Regions from separate parts of the Priestia sp. JV24 genome, predicted to be linked through region 2. Evidence: riboswitches for the same ligand, from Rfam matches in the RefSeq annotation. Region 2 holds a riboswitch; the other holds the start of a gene.

Region 1 (3,426 bases), on a different contig from region 2:
GGTCGGAGCAAAATCACCGTACCCTATAGTAGAAATTGTAATAATAACCCACCAAATTCCTTCAAACACATTCCCAAACGTTTGCGGCTCTAGGAAATGTATAAGCATGCCGAAAAGCAGAACAAGGCAGCCGATAATAAAAAGAAGCCGCACTAAAATAGAACGACGAAAAAGTCGAAATAATAGCCATTCCATCATAAAAAAACCTCCAGTGATTAGTCATAACCACAGTATGACCATTTTCTACTGAAGGTATAAGATATCTTTATCTTTTTACTTCGTAATATTCAATCCATTCTTTGTCTGGACCGTAGAAAAATAAGTATCTTGCTCCATTTGGCAAAGTTACAATGTTTTCTTCCACAAATGAAACGCCTGCTGATTTTAAACGCTCAAACTCCTCTTCAATTCCGTCTACTGCCAGGGCAAAATGATGAACTTTACCTTCGTTAGGTAAGCTTGAGTTATACCCTTGAATTAACTCTACGATTACATTGCCTTCTAAACCTAGAAAAGCTAGCTTCAAAGATGGATCGGTATGTGGTAGTGTTTCGATGAGCTCTAATCCCACTTTTTGCGTATAGAACTCAATAGATTCTTCTATATCCTTTACTTGAACGCCTACATGTTCAAATTTTAAAATTGTCATATGCATCACCCGTATCTATAGTATGTAAAAACTATGAAATATATTAAAGAGAAAGGATATAGAAGTCAAGATAGGGCTGCTTATCAGGAAAGGGCTCTTAAATCATATTTTTGCTGGAGTGAATAGGGTAGAGGCTTCCATCAAGAGCAAACGAAATTTTGCCTGTTTCTTCAGATACAACTAAAATTAATGCATCCGATTTTTCCGACATTCCAATGGCTGCACGGTGGCGTGTTCCCAATTTTTTGGTCGTTGAAATAATAGACGAGAGAGGTAAAACATTAGCAGCTGAGATAAGCTGATTATTTCTAATCAAGACGGCTCCGTCATGTAAGGGTGTCCCTGGATAGAACAGCGTCTCAACTAGCGTAGCGCTGACAGGAGCTTGAATAGGGATTCCTTTTTGAATAAGAGAGTCTACATTTTGTTCCCGTTCAATGACAATTAAAGCGCCGTGACGTTTCTCAGAAAGGTTATGAATAGCTAAGGACAGAGCAGCATATTCAAATGTATAAGGCGATAGATAATGACGCAAATAATAAGAGGCAGCCGTAGCTTGAACATCTTGAAATAACTTTCGCATCTCCTCAAAATCACATAGGATACAATGATCACTCGTGTCTAAATGTTTAATTAAATTAGAGGCTTCAGTTGAAATCTGCTGTAAATATGTTCGCACATTATTTTTAATTGTATCGTCTAATTGAAAGGGTTGTCTCTCCATCTTATATAGCTCCTATCTGTCAGTCAGTGTTATCTGTAATGTGTGCTAATGTGGGTGAATTATCCGTAAAGCTTATAAATCCCTTATTAATTTTATAGAGAGGTTTTGTGTTTTATTTAGCAAGAGAATATAAAAAGTTGGAGAAAAAAGAAAGCGTTTTATAAACTGATACGTTCACATTTGGGTTAAATTTACATATGTTGTTTTAAATAAAAGTATAGATATTTCTGTGAATTTAAAGTATAGTTTTCTTATCGGATATATGATTTTTAATGTTGACAAATATTCTAAATATGCTAAAATTTTTAAAAAATGCTTATCAAGAGTGGTGGAGGGATCTGGCCCGCTGAACCCCGGCAACCTGCTTAGCAAGGTGCTAATTCCAGCAAAGTGTGTATCATTTTGAAAGATAAGGTGAAAATTTATTGCCTACCCAGTCTTTCAATATGGAAGACTTTTTATTTTGATATAGCGCAAGCGATAATTTGAGGAGGGACACCAATGACTGTAACCCCCGACTTAAAACAAATCTTTGAGCATGTTGAAGCAAAGTAAGAATTAAATAGTTTCGCTGACTAGACACACTAGAGGCGGTTTTATCCAATTCTAGTGGGTAAAACCGTCTTTTTTTATTGGATAACGCGGATAACTAAGAATTGGAGTGAAGAAAATGGCAGACTTATATACGTACGAAAACTGGAGTGATACATTTCCAGAGTTCGACAGTGAAGATGAAACAAAAGGAGCCCTTTCAGCATTGCAGTGGGCGTATGATACCTACGGAGATTCAATTATTTACGCATCAAGCTTTGGTATCGAGGGGATTGTGTTAATTGATTTAATTTCAAAAGTGAAAAAAGATGCTGAAATCGTCTTTTTAGATACGGGCGTTCATTTTAAAGAAACATATGAAGTAATTGATGCAATTAAAGAACGCTTTCCTGATTTGCGTATTCGTATGAAAAAACCGGATTTAACGCTTGCAGAACAAGCTGAGAAACATGGAGATGAACTTTGGAAGAGTCAGCCTAACCTATGCTGTCAAATTCGAAAAATCATCCCGCTAAGGGAATCTCTTGCTCCTTATGATGCGTGGATTTCTGGTTTGAGACGCGAGCAGTCTGAATCTCGTGCCAACACGAATTATTTTAATAAAGATGAGAAATTCAAGAAAGTGAAAGTCTGCCCGTTAATTCATTGGTCCTGGAAAGAAGTTTGGCGCTATGTGTATAAGCATGATTTACCATATAACAAACTTCATGATCAAGGCTACCCAAGTATTGGCTGTGAGCCCTGTACCGCACCTGCCTACAATGTAGACGATTTACGTTCAGGAAGATGGGCAGGTACACAAAAAGTTGAATGCGGATTACACGAATCTTAAATACGAAAGAGCTGAATAAATGATGCTTTTATATGTTGCCTTTATCATTGCGCTTTTTTTTGCAATGAATATTGGAGCAAGTGGTGCAGCAGCAGCTATGGGCGTTTCATACGGCTCCGGTGCGATTAAAAAGAAAAGAGTAGCCCTGTTCATCTGTGCTATAGGTATTGTGCTCGGAGCCATTATCGGAGGCGGCGAGGTGGTAAAAACTATCAGTTCAGGTATCATACCTGAAAAATTGCTGTCAGTAGAATTAGTTATTATCATTCTGGCTGCTGCAACGCTGTCACTCTTTTTCGCGAATTTAATTGGTATTCCTCTATCAACAAGTGAAGTAACGGTTGGTTCAGTTGTTGGAGTAGGCGTAGCTTATCAATCTCTGTATGTGGAAAAACTTTTAGTTGTCATGTCTTTTTGGATTATTGTTCCGCTGGTTTCATTTGTCATTGCTTTTTTGATTGGAAAAGTGATAAAACGCAGAGCGCATAAAAAAGAAGCAGAGGGAAAGTGGAAAAGAGTTTTAACGATTTTAGTTATAGCGACGGGATTCTTTGAAGCCTTCTCAGCTGGAATGAATAACGTGGCAAATGCTGTCGGTCCTCTAGTAGGAGCTGGATTAATGGATGCCACAACGGGTGTCATAGCAGGAGGATTGGCAGTGGCGCTCGG
Region 2 (3,426 bases):
ACCAAGGTGGACCTGAGAAAAAAGCAGGTCAGCTTCTTGATGTCTTAGGTTCATTTGAATCTGCTTATATAGTATTACTCACAGAGGACGACGGTGTCATCTATATTAATACTGAACACGTTAAGAGTGTGAGTGAATATCAAAACAACAATGGAAATCAAACTAGTCAATCTGCAAATGAACTCTTAGTGAGCCAAGAACCAGAATATATGAAATCCAAAAGTTTTAACGATCTTTTTGCCCACCTTTCTCATAAATGGGTATCAATCAATAATGGAGGACCTGAAGCTGTAGAGGGCGTGTTAGTACAAAGCCGAAATGGTACATTTACACTTGTGCAGAATAATCAAGTATTACGCTTACAGCCAAGACACGTTAAAACCATTTGTGTAGGAGCAAAAGGGGCTTTTAAGCAAAACGATAACAATCAAAATAATGAAGAAACAGAAGAAAATGGAGAGACTGAAGCTGCGAAGTCTACAGAAGAACGCACAGGCGGACGTACGGGAAGTCGCACAGGCGGACGTACGGGAAGCCGCACAGGTGGACGTACAGGACGCCGCACGGGTGGACGCACAGACGATCGTTCTCGAGGACGCCGCACAGGTGATCGCTCGGGAGGACGCCGTACGGGTTCACGCTCTTCAGCACCGGCCGAGAAAGTTATTAAAACGAAAAATTATCGTTGGAAAGCATGATGAAATGGAACATAAAAGGTGCTTATAAAGCACCTTTTCTATCATATAGGAAAAAGGAGGAGAATGAGAATGAGTATGAATCATTATATCAATAAAATTGTAGAGTTAGATATTTCAGGTAAAACGACATTTGTTGGCAGACTTATTGATCTTGGATTAGATATTATGGTTTTGTATAATGGACATGATTATTTGTATATTCCTCTTTTACACATGCATCGTTTGCGGGAAGTATCAGAAGAAGACTATACGGTTTTACGTGAAATAGAAGAGAACTTAATAGAAGAAAGTCAGCGGATTTCTTATCGTAATATTTTACAGCAGGCAAAAGGGAAATTTATTGAAATTTATGTAACAGGAGGAAAATCATTGCATGGCTATATTACAAGCGTGCTGAATGATTATCTTGTGTTTTATTCTCCAGTGTATAAAAATGTCTTTGTTTCTCTGCATCATTTGAAATGGCTTACCCCTTACAGTAATGAGTTAACCCCTTATTCTTTAAGTGACAAAGAGCTCCCAGTAAGACCTGCCTCTGCACCTTTTGTCAGAAACTTTGAAGAGCAGCTTAAAAAATATGAAAATCAACTGGTTGTATTAGATTTAGGGGATCAATCAGAAAAAATTGGCGTACTTAAAGAAGTTTCTAATAATATTGTTGAACTAATTACGGCAAATGGAGAAAGTATGTATTGGAAGTTAGCTCACGTAAAATCTGTACACTTGCCTTAGAAAAAGAGACCTCGCTTTCGTCTCTTTTTTTATGTGCTTATCAGGACAAGTATATTGAATAAACAAATGAGACGATTTAAATTTTTTAGAAAATTATGTTGACAATACAGAAAATCTTTATTAAAGTTATTAACAACAAACGTTAATCACCAACAATTATATAGAACTCTTATCCAGAGTGGCGGAGGGACTGGCCCTGCGATGCCCGGCAACCATCAAATGAAACATTCATTTGAACGGTGCTAATTCCTGTGGAACATCAGTATTGTTCTAACAGATGAGAGAAATCGTGTATAAACGAACACTCTTCCATCTGTGAAGAGTGTTTTTTATTTTGAGTTAAGGAGAGAAATAGATGAAAATTGAAACATTATTAGTTCGTTCAGGAGTAGGCCGTGACCCTTCAACAGGTTCTATTACAACACCCATTTACCAAGCATCAACATTTGCTCATCCTGCTTTAGGGCAAAGTACAGGATTTGACTATGCACGTACGGCAAATCCTACTCGTGCAGCATTGGAAGAAGCAATTGCTGCTTTGGAAAAAGGAGAAGTAGGAGTAGCATTCGCTTCAGGAATGGCGGGGGTAATGGCAGTTTTAGCACTATTTAAAAACGGAGATCATTTAATTGTATCAGAGGATTTATACGGAGGAACGTACCGAGTACTAAATGAAATTTTTTCAGAGCAAGGAATTACTGTTTCATACGTCAACACAGCCCATCTCGAACAAGTAAAAGATGCGCTTCGTCCCAATACGAAAGCTTTATTTATTGAAACACCTACGAATCCAATGATGCACGTGACTGATTTGCCAGAAGCAATTGCGTTAGCTAAACAGCATGATTTGCTTACTATCGTTGACAATACCTTCATGTCCCCTTATTATCAGCGTCCTTTAGAGCTTGGAGCAGATATTGTGATACATAGTGCAAGCAAATACATTGGGGGTCATAATGATGTAGTTGCTGGTCTTGTAGTGGCTCGATGTAGTAGCTTAGGAGAGAAAATTCGTTTTTATCAAAATGCAGCTGGGGCAATCTTAGGTCCACAGGATAGCTGGCTGTTATTACGCGGTGTTAAAACGCTAGCGCTTCGTATGGAAAAGCATAATGAAAATGCACTGAAAATTGCAAATTGGCTTACTGCTCATGATCTCGTGGAAAAAGTGTATTACCCTGGTCTTGAAACACATCCAGGCTATGAAATCATGAAGAAACAAGCAACTGGATTTGGAGGCATGATTTCTTTTGCTGTCTCACACCCTGACATCGTTTCAGTACTTTTAGAAAATGTCAAAGTTATTACATTTGCAGAAAGCTTAGGGGGCGTGGAAAGTTTAATGACATTCCCAGCTCGTCAAACACATGCTGATATTCCGGAAGAAATTCGAAATCGTGTCGGAGTAACAAACTGTTTACTGCGATTATCAGTTGGAATTGAGCACGCAGATGATTTAATTAAAGATTTGAAGGAGGCATTTGATGCATACCAACAATAATAAATATAGATTTGGTACGAACTTAATTCATGCAAATACAGGAATTGACGGTCATTTTGGAGCGGTTAACGTACCTATTTATCAGGTATCTACATTTAACCAAGAAGATGAGACGAACAACGGCCGCTATGACTATTCTCGTTCAGGAAATCCAACTCGTGAGGCTTTAGAAAACAGCATTGCTCAGCTAGAAAATGGATACGCTGGTTTTGCTTTTTCATCAGGTATGGCTGCTATCTCATCGGTGTTATCTATTTTTGAATCAGGGGATGAAATTTTAGTTTCACATGATACGTACGGCGGGACATATCGTGTATTAACACGGTTATTTTCAAAGTTTGGTATCAAAACAACTTTTGTTGATACAACGAAGGTTGAGAAAGTAGAAGAAGCTATCACAAAAGATACGAAGGCTATTTATATCGAAAGCCCTTCAAATCCATTTTTACAGGTAACGGATATTAAAGCAGTAGCAAGTTTGGCGAAGGAGCGCAA

Evidence for each region. A riboswitch is a leader RNA that binds a small molecule or an ion and turns the genes downstream of it on or off. The one in region 2 is predicted to bind S-adenosylmethionine.
Region 1: it holds a riboswitch for S-adenosylmethionine, as region 2 does, so the genes downstream of both, OK414_RS25645 (phosphoadenylyl-sulfate reductase) here and OK414_RS06935 (trans-sulfuration enzyme family protein) in region 2, are expected to answer to the same signal.

Annotation. Positions count from the first base shown of each region.
Region 1 is NZ_JAPCIN010000024.1:7,610-11,035, reverse strand. Features, by position in the region: gene OK414_RS25660 (potassium channel family protein) at 1-198, opposite strand, end outside; gene OK414_RS25655 (VOC family protein) at 266-649, opposite strand; gene cdaS (sporulation-specific diadenylate cyclase CdaS) at 747-1,373, opposite strand; SAM riboswitch class I at 1,687-1,789, shown strand; gene OK414_RS25645 (phosphoadenylyl-sulfate reductase) at 2,044-2,757, shown strand; gene OK414_RS25640 (inorganic phosphate transporter) at 2,777-3,426, shown strand, end outside.
Region 2 is NZ_JAPCIN010000012.1:242,797-246,222, forward strand. Features, by position in the region: gene OK414_RS06925 (spore coat protein) at 1-698, shown strand, start outside; gene OK414_RS06930 (hypothetical protein) at 768-1,430, shown strand; SAM riboswitch class I at 1,597-1,714, shown strand; gene OK414_RS06935 (trans-sulfuration enzyme family protein) at 1,786-2,931, shown strand; gene OK414_RS06940 (trans-sulfuration enzyme family protein) at 2,915-3,426, shown strand, end outside.